Regions from separate parts of the Paenibacillus sp. R-74696 genome, predicted to be linked through region 2. Evidence: riboswitches for the same ligand, from Rfam matches in the RefSeq annotation. Region 2 holds a riboswitch; each other region holds the start of a gene.
The links. A riboswitch is a leader RNA that binds a small molecule or an ion and turns the genes downstream of it on or off. The one in region 2 is predicted to bind cobalamin.
Positions count from the first base shown of each region.

Region 1 (3,095 bases), on a different contig from region 2:
GATTGATAGAAAATGTTCAAGAAATATTGAGGATCGCCCGTGTGTGCCGTCAGCATGCTGTACATAGCAAGATCCCAATCGGACTTCGCAAGCTCAGCATCAATATTTTCAACCTTGCGAATTTTCACGGTAATGCCTTCATTAAGCAGTTGGTTCTGAATCACCTCTGCCATTACGGACAGCTCTGGGCGGTGCGGGAACGTAAGGAGCGTCGCCTCGAATGGCTTGCCTTCCTTCTCCCACATGCCTGCAGCATTTTTCTGCCAGCCGCCAGCGCTCAGCAATTGCTCCGTCGTTTCCCCTGCTGCTTGCTCCGCTACTTTGCCAAATGGCAAAATTTCCGGGAATGGGCTTTTCGCTTTCGTGCCATAGCCACGCATAACAGATTCAATAATCGCCTCGCGTGGAATGGCTTGATCTACAACCTCGCGGTTCGCCTTTTCTTTAAACAAAGCAGAATTCATATTAAATAATACCATATGTGTACGAACCGATGGTGCAGACAGCACTTCCAGCTTGCTGTCCTTCTCTACCAACTCAATGCTGTCAATCGGAATGTCCGTAGCAACATCTACTTCGCCAGCTTGCAGCGCCATCAGGCGGGTATTGCCATCGGTTACAAACTTCATTGTCACTTCCTTAAGCTTCGCCGGTTGTCCCCAATAACCATCATAACGCTCAACAACAAGCGATACGTCTTTCGTAAACTGCTTGATTTTGAAAGCTCCCGTCATGGCCGGGTAGCTGCCCGCTTCCTTCATGCTGTCGACATCAAGAATAATCGTGCTTGGATCAGCCAAGCTGGAAATGATAGCCGAGTTCGGCTGTGTTGTTATAAGTTTCAGCTCATCCGGTGCAACCACTTCTATATCTTTCACCAGCAGCAAATCCTTCGCCAAATGGCTATTTTCAATGGAACGAAGCAGCGAAGCTTTCACGCTTTCTGCATCCATCTTTTTGCCGTCGTGAAACGTTACGTTGTTCTCCAGCTTGAGCGTCCACGTGTTAGCATCCTCCTGCTTCCACTCCTTCGCAAGCCAAGCGGCCGGCTGCAGCTGCTCATTCAATTTAATAAGCGTTTCCCCTGCGCCAGAGCGCATAACGTCCCAGCTGTCATCGCCATGCGGATCAACGCCTGCCGGGTTCCAGGTGTACGCCATTGTCAGTGTTTTATTTGCGGCAGAAGCGTTGTTTTCCCCGGCAGCATTGGTGCCCTTCCCTGCGTTTGAGTCAGCATTCGTGCTGCATCCTGCAAGCACCAGCATCAGGCAAACGATCATCATTCCAAGTGACAAGCTAAATGGCTTCTTCGTGTTGTTCATTTTTCTTTTGTCTCCCCTTCTAGTAAGCGTAAACGGCCGAAAGCCGTCCTGTGGCGGCAAAGCTACCGTTTCGCGTAGAAATATAGAGAAAGGATAGAAAAATCATATCCTTTCCTACATTTTAAAAAAAGCATCCCCGACCCTTAAGAAAGCAGTCAGAAATGCTTTTATGATAAATAACTAAACCTTATCTGCCTCTGCTCGTCATGGAGCAGCAAATAATCGTTAGACATTTTGCAATAAATGGGCATAACCAACCACCTCCCTAAGCACCGTAGGTCAAACAGTGATGTTAAAACAGGCAGGTCTCCTGACTTGGGGCCTCCCTCTCTTCCCTTCCCGGCTAGGGCGAGCATCTGCAATTCGTTCTGCGACGAAAAGAAGCTCATCAGCCAGTGGTTTATTTGTGAGGGGAGCGCAGCTTGCTCATTGATTAGCTGCTGCCCTTTACAGTGGCGGGTCCGTGTCGGCCTTTAACCGAACTTCCCTTTTAAGCGAACTAAGGCCTATATGTCCTTGCCTTCGTACCGCACCTATTTTCATACAATTATGAAGTTTTGCAGGCTAATCAGCCTGTCTTGTCCGTAATCCACTCTTAATCTTAGGGAGGAAGTGCTGATCTGTCAACATTTTGATTTAGATAAGCTTTAGTTCCATCATAATGCACACGCCCCAGTGTCTTAAACAAGCTAAATGAAAGGTTTTTCAATATAAAACTTTCATATTTTTTCCAGTAATGATATATTGAAAATACTTCACGCATGATGAGCTTATTTATTAAGTTAGTCCAATAGATACTCTATCAAATAGAAAAGGAATGATCACATTGCCGGTGAAAATCCTTCCAGTCGAAGTAAAACAAATTATTGATTCCTATTGGTTTTACAGTGATTTTTATTCGATTATATCTCGCGTAGATTCGAAAAAAATGTGGTTTATGAATAATTATATTAATTTATTCGATATTCCCGATCCAAACCAATTATATACTTTTTTCTACAATGGTTATTATAGAGATAAAATGGTTGAGTTTTATGACTGCCCTTTTATTGATTTTCAGCGGATAGCGATAGACAGGCGAAGCTCGACTATTTTGAATAATGACCTGCTTGATTTTATTAAAGCATCGATTGACGGCGGCTATTATGTGATCGTTATGATCGACCGTTTTTATATAAAAGAATATGAAATTTCTGCGAAATCCCCACATGAAGTCATGATAAATGGGTATGATGATGCCAATAAAAAGCTGTATTTCTGCGACAATAATGCCAATGGAAAATACTCAACGAATATCACCTGTGATTACGAGGCTTTTAGCAAAGCGTTTCATTTATTAGAAATCGAAGCCCATGATTTTAAACAGCATCTTTATTTATTGAAGCCTCTCGAAAATAACGACTATGCTTTTTCTCTAAAATACGTGAAAAATACGATGAAAGCCTATCTCTTATCTAGGGCACATACGGATGAATATTACAACGAAGCTACAGGCACACCCGGGCTAACCTTCGGCATTAATGTATACGACAAGGCCTCCGATTATTTAAAATATTTGGCTCAAGAGGAGGTTGTATTTGATATTAGATCGTTTCACCTGCTTTACGACCATAAGAAATGTATGACTATGCGATTAGACTACATGATTAATAACAAGCATTTGATTGATGATAATCAAATTTTGAACAGATGGAGAAAGCTGGAGGCGGCTGTGCATGCTGTAAGAAATTCCATTTTAAAATATTGGCTTACTCGAAGCTCGGATGCTTTGTA
Region 1 covers NZ_JBPULM010000050.1:81,050-84,144, forward strand. The annotation lists gene ACSR9A_RS28860 (ABC transporter substrate-binding protein) at 1-1,322, opposite strand, end outside; cobalamin riboswitch at 1,606-1,874, opposite strand; gene ACSR9A_RS28865 (hypothetical protein) at 2,149-3,095, shown strand, end outside.
Region 1: another riboswitch for cobalamin. It lies ahead of ACSR9A_RS28860 (ABC transporter substrate-binding protein); the one in region 2 lies ahead of ACSR9A_RS25175 (energy-coupling factor ABC transporter permease).

Region 2 (3,095 bases):
GCTGATGCTCCGGGTCCTGAAAAACAAGACCAACGCGCCGTCTCAAGCTGGCAAGCTCTCTGGGCTTATAAGAAAGCGGATCGCCGCGCCAGCTGACATAACCGGATTGCGGACGATTAATGCCAATAAGCTGCAAAAAAAGTGTCGACTTGCCCGAGCCATTATGCCCGCACAGCGCTACCTTCTTGCTTGCTGGAATGCGCAGCTCAAGCCCGTTTAAAGCGGCCTTGTCCGTTCCGGGATATGCATAGCTTACGCTGTTCATTTCCATAATGGTTGATGTCTGATCGTTGCCTGCCAGCTTATTCACCTCCATACCGAAGCCATAGCTCTGCTGCCAGTAAAATGATTATGCCTAGCCCAGCTTCCGCCCAATATCGGAGGCGAACCGTCCGCTTTACAGCAGGAGCAAGGCGGATCTCATTCGTAAATCCTCTTGCCATTAGCCCATTCGAAAGCCCCTTGTATCGATGCATCGTCTTGACGAAGAGCCGCACGGCAATAGCTGCCGTACCCTGCAGCTTTCCTCTAAAACCATGTTGACCGCCCCGTGCGCGCTGCGCGATCAGCATAGCCCCCGCCGTATCCAGCAGCAGAAAGATGAAGCGATACATAATGATCATGAGCTCCAGTACAATTTGCGGCATTTTCAACCGCTTCAGCACCTGCAGCAGCTCGGGAAACGGGGTAGTCAAGGTGATGAAAAACATGCAAGCCAGGCAAGCAAGAATACGCGTAAAAATAGGTCCGGCCAGACCTAAGGATGCCTCCGGCACATACAAGCTGATCGGCTCCCATGAAGCGAGCACCCAGCCTGCTTTCTCAGCTGCCAGGCTTCCTGCTGCGCTGCCGCTGTTACTGCTGCTAGTGAATTCAATAAGCAGCGCTGGCAGGCTGAGAATGAACAGCAAGCAAGAGGAGAAAAGCAGCGCCATATAAAGCCTGGCAGGTACTTTCGCGTAGCCAACCGTCCACAGCATAAGCCATCCAAAAATGGCTAGCTGCACGAGCGGATGAGCGAGATAGGCAAGCAGCAGCAGCAGGGCTGCAAGCCCGCATTTCCAAAAGGCGGATAAATCCCGCAGCCGATTGGAATAAGAAATCGTATCGATCCATTTCATCATTGCTGCTTTGTTTTCTCCGACTTCCCTTTAAATAGGCCAATCACATAGCCGATAATGCCAGCGCCTATCGCAGCTTGCAGCGCGAACAGCATGCTTTCTGTTTCTCCCGGCACCTCTGTCAGCGGAGACGCCCAAGGCTCATAATGGGGCGCAATCGTCTGGATCATTTCCTCCGCTGCCCCATCCGCGCCGCCGAACTCGGCGTTAATGAATATTAATGGCGCAACGGCAAGTAAAACAACAATGGCTAAAATCCAAATATTTTTGGCACTGCGGCTCATTATACGCGCTCCCCTTTCATTCTCCGCTTCAAAATAGACAGCTCGTCCGTGTTAAAAGATTGCAGCCAGTTCCAGATCAATACCGTCAGCAAGCCTTCACTAACAGCGAGCGGAATTTGGGTAATCGCAAAAATGCCGCCAAACTTCATAAACGACGCGATAATGCCGCCTTCGACAGCCGGAAAAGCAACGGCGAGCTGAATGGAAGTGACGATATAAGTAGCCAGATCAGCAACAGCAGCAGCTGAAAAAATCGCCAGGCCTTGCTTGCTGCCTGAACGCATCAGCAGCCGATAGACCGCATAGCCCGCAGCGGGACCGGCAACCGCCATTGAAAAAGCATTCGCCCCAAGCGTCGTCAGCCCGCCATGCGCCAGCAGCACCGCCTGAAACAGCAGTACCATTGAACCCAATACGCTCATGGGCAGCGGTCCGAACATAACCGTTCCAAGCCCCGTTCCCGTTGGATGCGAGCTGCTTCCTGTAACGGAAGGAATTTTCAGCGCGGACAGCACGAAGGTGAAGGCAGCAGCCAAGCCCAGCAGCAGCTTAAGCTCTGGCGCTTCCTTGGTAATTTTCCGAATAGCACGTACACCTAAGATGAAAAAAGGAATAAAGGCCACCCACCAAAAAATCGCCCAGCCTACAGGCAAAAATCCTTCCATAATGTGCATCGCATAGGCGGCTTGCGGCTCATTCACCAGTAAAAAAAGCGTGAAGCCGATAACCAGCAAAGCGGTGCTTGCTGCTGTCTTTCTTTTTAACTTGACCATTCGTTTCAAAACCCTCCCGATTGTTCTATAGTGCCTGCAAGGTGAAACGGCCGAAAGCCGTCCTCTGGCGGCGCGGCGCGTTTCATTCCGAGAAATATAGAGAAAGGATGGAACCATCCTTTCTCTATATTTTGAAAAATAAAAAAGACCGCCTCCCCTTCGCTGGGAAAACGGTCATGTGTACGCAGAAATAGACGGTTGCGCCAGCAAATAGACTGGTAGCAATCGCTTTCGTTCGTACACCTATCCTTTCCGCGAAGGCACTGTGGTGCTGGAACGAGGTAGGTCTCCTGGCTAGCAGATCATCATTTTCCTTCGTCTTCCCCGGCTGCCCTAAAGCATAGGCCAAGTGACTCCTGCTGGTGAAGGAAAACTCCCTGATTACAGTGGCGGGACCGCTCGGGATTTGCACCCGATTCCCTGTTACCCTTTGACGTGCGCAAAGGCACCTCGTTCCATGTCAATCCTCTTTATTATTCATTGGTCATTTTGTAGTTTGATCTTATCACAAAAGATTCAGGCTGTCCCCTATAAATGTAAATAGCCGAGCTTCCTGTTAGAAAAAGGACAAAATGACGCCTACGACAAAACCGCATAATGCGCCGTTGACGCGAATCCACTGCAAATCGTTGCCGACCTTTTCCTCCATCATCGAGACGAGCGCCTTGTCATCCATCCGCTCAAGATTATCTCGAACAAGCGCACCGATGCGATAGTGATTGTTCTCAATAAGTCGAACGAGATATCCGCGAATGCCGTTTTCCCAATTGGCTAGCATCTCTTGTTTGCCGTTCAAATAATCCGTTGCAAAACGGTATCCCTGCACAATCGCGCGCCCACCGCTGCGATGCTGCTCCTCCAGCTTGTCCAGCACAAGCTGCCGCAGCTCCTCCAGACGCAAATGGATGAAACGCTCC
Region 2 covers NZ_JBPULM010000046.1:135,938-139,032, forward strand. The annotation lists gene ACSR9A_RS25160 (energy-coupling factor ABC transporter ATP-binding protein) at 1-316, opposite strand, end outside; gene cbiQ (cobalt ECF transporter T component CbiQ) at 303-1,124, opposite strand; gene ACSR9A_RS25170 (energy-coupling factor ABC transporter substrate-binding protein) at 1,121-1,405, opposite strand; gene ACSR9A_RS25175 (energy-coupling factor ABC transporter permease) at 1,405-2,178, opposite strand; cobalamin riboswitch at 2,442-2,646, opposite strand; gene ACSR9A_RS25180 (DUF445 domain-containing protein) at 2,735-3,095, opposite strand, start outside.

Region 3 (3,095 bases), on a different contig from region 2:
ATGAAGCAGCTTTATCAACCGGAGCTGGAGCAGGCTTCACGGGTGCGACTGGAGGTGCTATGGCTACGGCTACGCCGCCGCCTTGCCCATTTTCATTTCTCGGCTGGTCTGGCACCGCCATTTGCGGCTCTTCCCGCTCCACCAAAGGGTCCGTCGCATCATATTCATCCTCAGGATAGTCTCCATCACCTGAGAGCTCCGGCATTCCTGCCGTATGAAGTGCCCACGGCTCATTCTTCTCTTGCAGACGCTGGTGAGGCTTCAAAGGCTGCGCGCCTTCACCCAGCGTATATTTGCGCTGATAGCCACGCGGCGTAATCATCAGCCCATCATAATTAACGGTTGTGGAGTTGCCAATAACGACCGTTGTCAGCATGCCGATATCATGATCAAGCATACGGGCAAGCGTCGTCACGACAATATCCTCACGGTCGCGATACGCGCTTTTCACAATACCAACCGGCGTATCTGGCGAACGGTATTTGAGCAAAATACGCTGCGTCTCCACGATTTGCCGTGTTCTTCTGCCGCTGCGCGGGTTATAAAGCGCAATGACGAAATCCGCTTGTCCAGCCGCTTCTACTCTGCGCGCTATCAGCTCCCAAGGGGTCAAATGATCGCTTAGGCTGATCGTGCAAGCATCGTGCATAATCGGTGCGCCGAGCAGGGACGCTGTCGAGTTAATGGCGGAAATGCCGGGAATGACTTCAACCTCTACCCCGCCATTACGCTTCCAGCCCTTCTCAATCAGCACCTCATACACGAGTCCTGCCATACCGTACACGCCCGCATCGCCGCTTGATATAACGGCAACCTTCTTGCCGTTCTCCGCCTGGCGCACCGCTTCCTGCGCCCGGCTGACCTCCTCCGTCATCCCTGTCCGCACAATCGCCTGATCGCTGATTAGCTCCCGAATCAAGTCCACATACGTGTTATAGCCGATGACTATATCGCTCTCCTGAATCGCTTCACGGGCGCGTTTCGTAATATGCTCGAAGCTCCCTGGGCCGAATCCGATAATTAACAGCTTGCCGACGCCTGCTTCACTCATTGATGCCCAACTCCTTCTATGTAGCAATTTACAATTTCTATCCAACAAAAAAAGCACCTCTAACGCTATGTGTTAGAAATGCTTGAAAAGACCAATGTCCTTGTTAAACGCAGACAGCGAAGGGCCATCCAATCTCTAACACCTTCCTAATATCCACGTAGGTTTACAGTGTCGTTGAAATAAGCAGGTCTCCTGGCTTTGAAGCGTCAGTCGCTTCATACAGTGGCGGGTCCGCGCCGGTCTCTCACCGACTTCCCTATTAAGTCAACTTGGGCGCCTTGCACGCCTGCTGACACTTATTCCCTTCCTATTAAATTGTAATCTTAATGATAACATTAGATTGTATGATCGACAAGTGCGTTTATGCCATCAGCCTAGACGCAAATAGAGCCAGCGCAAGCACGGACTGCATGTCCAGGCTGGCGCCAGCTCTATTTTTCAAAATATAAGAATTTATAAGTTTTGCACTTATAAATGGGCTTATATTGCATCCTCGAAACGGCAGCTTTGCCGTCAGAGGACGGCTTCAGCCATATACGCGTAAAGGTTTATTTCTTCTCCAGTGTTTCCCAAGCCGCTTTCACGAGGGAATCAAACAGCTCATCATCCTCTTCCAACTCATCCTCGACCGCTAAAAGATCTTCTTCCTTGCCCGATTCATTCAGAAAAAATAAACCGTAGCCCCACTCAGTCGCCTTGCGGCTGTGAAGGGCAATTTCGTATTGGTTCGTCTGGCCCTCTACTTCAAAATGAACCTTGCCCACGAAACCAGATTCCTTAGAGTTCGTCATGCTAGCATGCAAAATATTTACTTTCATCTTTCATTCTTCCTCTCTTTACCGTTACGACACCAGCTGCTGAAGTTGATTTACTTGATTTAACAGCTCGTTGATTTTGTTAATCGTATTTGGAATTTCCGTTGCGTCAACCAATGCTTTGCCGTCTTCGATCTGCTTCAGCACCTCATCAATGCTTTCCTGCAGCTTCAAATTATAATCGACCACGGTCTGATGGACATCCTTGGCAAAATCCGGCGCTTGCAGCTCGCCAAACTGCTTAATCGAGTCCTGCACAGCTACCAGCTGCTCCTTATAATCGGCGCGTGCACTCGCATCGTTTACGGCTTGCTCCGCAAGCTGCGTCGCCTGCTCGCTGAAGCTTGTCAGTGTCTGCATGTACGAAGCCGCCCCCGTCACATAGTCGGCCGAGCTCGATACGGAATTGACCGCCTGCTTGGCATCCTCGAATAACGAGCATCCTCCTAATAATAACATTCCAATGATTAAAAGTATGCTTTTTCCTGAACGAATGGTCATGTTTAATCTCTTCCTTTCCGCCTGTATGGCACAGAGCACTATTTATACGGCATAAGCGTCCAAACGGTTGCATTTCGTCTTATTAATAAGCTTGTCCATCATTTATGTGGGCTATAAGATCAAATGAGACAAAAACAGCCCGATGATTTCGTGGATTTCATTTAGACCATTTTCTTGTCAACCGATATTTCACACTTATCTGCCAGTTACTTGTACGACAAAAAGGAGCTGCCACGAGGCAAGCTCCTTCACTATCGTTTTACAGATGATTCTATGAATGAGTATTTCGATTCATTTTGAATTGATTTCTTTGCTTGATTTAATCGATAAAATTTACATATTGCAGGAACCTTTTCAGTATAACCGCTGCCTGCGCCCTCGTTACATTCTCCCTCGGGGCAAAGCGTCCGTCTTCCATTCCTTTTATAATGCCGTCTTCCGATGCTCGGACTACCGCAGCTTGCGCCCATGAAGAAATGGAGTCTCGATCCGTGAAAGCATCCAGATGGCCTCCCTTTTGCCCACCGCTACTGGTTCCATGGCTGGTGAAGGTTAAGGCGCCAGCAATCACAACGGCCATTTGCTCGCGGGTAATTGGATCGTTAGGCGCAAAACGGCCGGCACCGATGCCGCTAACCAGCCCGCTAGCCACTGCCGCATTTACTGCAGATGCATACCATGCGGATGCAGGGACATCCGCAAAACGATCACCGCCCTCGCTCTCCTTC
Region 3 covers NZ_JBPULM010000045.1:73,179-76,273, forward strand. The annotation lists gene cobJ (precorrin-3B C(17)-methyltransferase) at 1-1,051, opposite strand, end outside; cobalamin riboswitch at 1,217-1,366, opposite strand; gene ACSR9A_RS20525 (hypothetical protein) at 1,600-1,869, opposite strand; gene ACSR9A_RS20530 (DUF6376 family protein) at 1,894-2,367, opposite strand; gene ACSR9A_RS20535 (leucine-rich repeat protein) at 2,687-3,095, opposite strand, start outside.
Region 3: another riboswitch for cobalamin. It lies ahead of cobJ (precorrin-3B C(17)-methyltransferase); the one in region 2 lies ahead of ACSR9A_RS25175 (energy-coupling factor ABC transporter permease).

Region 4 (3,095 bases), on a different contig from region 2:
AAAGATATCGTAACGCGATCCTTTCCTATATTTCTAGGGTTGAAACGGGCCGCGCCGCCAAAGGACGGCGACAGCCGTTTCACCTTGTGCCTATTTGTGATCGATAGGGTGGACTTTGCAATTATTCCGTTATCGGAAACCAGCCTGGCGCATGCGTAATGGCTCCCCACAAGCCATTCGGGATGACAAGACGCTCCTGATCCTGCTTGGACAGCGTAGTCACAATATCCTGCTCGTTACCTTGCTTGATTTTCTCCGTCCAATCCGGGTCGATAATGAGCTCGCGGCCTAGGGCGATGAACGGCACGCCGGAGTTTTTCGCTTGCAGAGCCTCTTCGGCAGTTGTGATGCTGCCAACTCCGATGAATGGAATGTGCTCGCTGTATTTTTCGACGAACCAGGCCATGCGGCTTTGCGAATCCTGTTCGCCTCTGCGCGGCTTCGACCAGAAATCATTAAGCGACACATGCAAATAATCCAGCTTTTGCTCGATTAGAGCGTTAACCAGATGGTACGAATGCTCCATCGTCAAGCCTTCTTCTTCAGGCTCCTCAGGCGAGAAGCGATAGCCCACCAGAAATGGCTGTGGCGCCATAGCTGCGGCTTTCTGAACGGCTTCAACGACGTAGAGCGGGAAAGCCATCCGTTTATGGAGCGAGCCGCCCCAATCGTCGGTACGTACATTGGAAGCAGGGGAGTAGAATTGCTGCAGCAGATAGCCGTTGGCACCATGAATTTCTACGCCGTCAAAACCAGCCTCAATTGCTCGGCGGGTCGCTTCGCCAAAGTCGGCGATAATCGCTTTGATTTCATCCTCGGTTAGCTCGCGTGGTACAATACCGCCTTCTTGCTGGGCAATGCTGCTGGCGCTCACCAAATCATCATTCGGCACTAGGCCAGGAAAGCAGGATCTTCCGCCATGAAAAATTTGCAAAATCGCCTTCGCGCCGCGGCTTTTAATCGCATCGGCCAGACGCTTGAGGCTTGGGATCATTTCGTCGGTATCCGCGCCAAATTCGCCCGGGAAGCCTTTGCCGTTGCGGCTTACGTAGACGCATGCTGTAACGACGATGCCGGGCCCCGCACTGCGACGGCTGTAGTAGGCGAGCTCCTCATCAGGCACTGTACCGTCCGGATTGGAAGAGCAGGTTGTCATTGGCGCCATTACAATACGATTATGTACAGACATGCCATTCGTGAAAGTGAATGGTTCAAATAAAGGCTGAAATTGTGGTTTCATCAGTCGTTCCCTCCAGTTACGAAATGCTATCTACTTTATTTTATATCAGAAAATAAACAAAGGAAAGCGGAGTGGAAAGGTTGCTTAAATGAAAGGGCTGGTATATAATCAACCAGATTTGCAAACAACTGAAAAATTGTGGGAATAAGGTGCGACAGCTGCGGCTGGAGCTTAAAAGGGAAGTTCGGTGCAAAACCGACGCGGTCCCGCCACTGTTACGGATTAGCTGAAGCTACAAGGCCACTGATCTCGCTTAGCGAGAATGGGAAGGCAGCTTGCAGCATGATTTCTGGTAGCCAGGAGACCTGCCTGTTCTGACAACACTGCTGTAACCTACGGAGAATAGGGAAGTGTTAGCGCGCATGCTTATTTGCTATGATGGAAAATAACAATAACAGGCAGCTCTATCCTTCCTATGACTGGAGGCAGAGCTGTCTTTTTTTTGCGGATTTTTACAGGAAGATGATTTTGCTAGAGGGAGAGGAAATAGAAAAGATGAAACGTACACAAACGGCAAGAAATAAAAAAAGAATGGGTGTTTTATTCAGCCTCTGCTTGCTGCTGGCGCTGATGGGCTGCAGTGGTGCCAACGGCTCCACTGAATCGAGCAGCAATAATGGGCTGTCGCAGCAGTCTGCTGCTCCTTCCGCCGCTGTGGATGCTGCTTCTGAAGAAATCGTGCTGGCTGCGCCGCGGGATTTAGCACCAGGACCACAAGATGCTTATTACACGAGCACTATTCTATACGTATGGGAGCCGCTAATTGCTGCTTCTGAGGATGGCAAGCCTGCTCCAAAGCTGGCGGAATCGTGGGAAATGTCCGCTGATGGCAAGGAATGGACCTTCATGCTGCGCAAAGGCGTGACGTTCCACGATGGTGCGCCATTCAACGCGGACGCGGCGCTTGCAAATTTTGCCCGTTACAAGCAGGTGAGCCCGAAGAGTTCGCCGTTCTATACGCTCGACATCAACAATTCATACCCAAGCCTTCAGGAAGTTGTGAAGGTTGATGATAGCACGATTAAACTTGTGTTCGATAATCCGCAGCCGACGCTGCTGTATTCAATGATCAATTTCTCAAGCCCGATGTACAGCCCGAATAATTTTGACGAAAACGGCGACTTCAACGGCCTGCCGCAAGGAACAGGCCCTTTCAAGCTTGTACAGCATGAGAAGGATCAATTTTCACTGCTAGAGGCTTATGACGGTTATTATGGCGAAAAAGCAAAAGCTCAAAAAATCCGCGTCCGCGTCATACCTGACCCTGATACAAGGCTGGCTGCCCTTAAATCTGGGGAGATTTTGGGCGTCATGGATTTGGGAGCTATTCCTCCTGCCCATGCCGAGGAGCTGCTGAAGGATGACCGCTTTGCTGTATCGACGGCGAAATCGACGATTTCCCACTACCTGCATCCGAACGGTGCCAAAGCGCCCTTCAATGATGTGAAGATGCGTCAGGCGCTGAGCCTGATTATTGACCGCGAGCAGCTGGTGAAGGAACTGTATTTGGGTTATCCAACCGCTACAGCCAACATTCTAAATTCGACCTCGCCGTTTTACAAGGACATTCCTGCCGTTCATGATTCGGAAAAGGCAATCGCTCTGTCGCATGAGGTGCTTGGCGATAGCAGGCAGGCGGTTACGCTAATTGTGCCAACCTATGGGCTTGACCGTTATCCGTATAAAGCGCAGGCCGAGCTGCTTCAGGCTGTGCTTCAACAATTGCAGCTGGACGTTACGATTCAAATATTGGATGGCGCAGCTTACAAGGAAGCACAGGCACAAGGAAACTTCGATTTGGCTATGGCCATTCAGGGGCTGCCGAACGGCGATCCTTATTCGATTTTAAACAATT
Region 4 covers NZ_JBPULM010000045.1:674,294-677,388, reverse strand. The annotation lists gene ACSR9A_RS23250 (NADH-dependent flavin oxidoreductase) at 122-1,240, opposite strand; cobalamin riboswitch at 1,370-1,567, shown strand; gene ACSR9A_RS23245 (ABC transporter substrate-binding protein) at 1,736-3,095, shown strand, end outside.
Region 4: another riboswitch for cobalamin. It lies ahead of ACSR9A_RS23245 (ABC transporter substrate-binding protein); the one in region 2 lies ahead of ACSR9A_RS25175 (energy-coupling factor ABC transporter permease).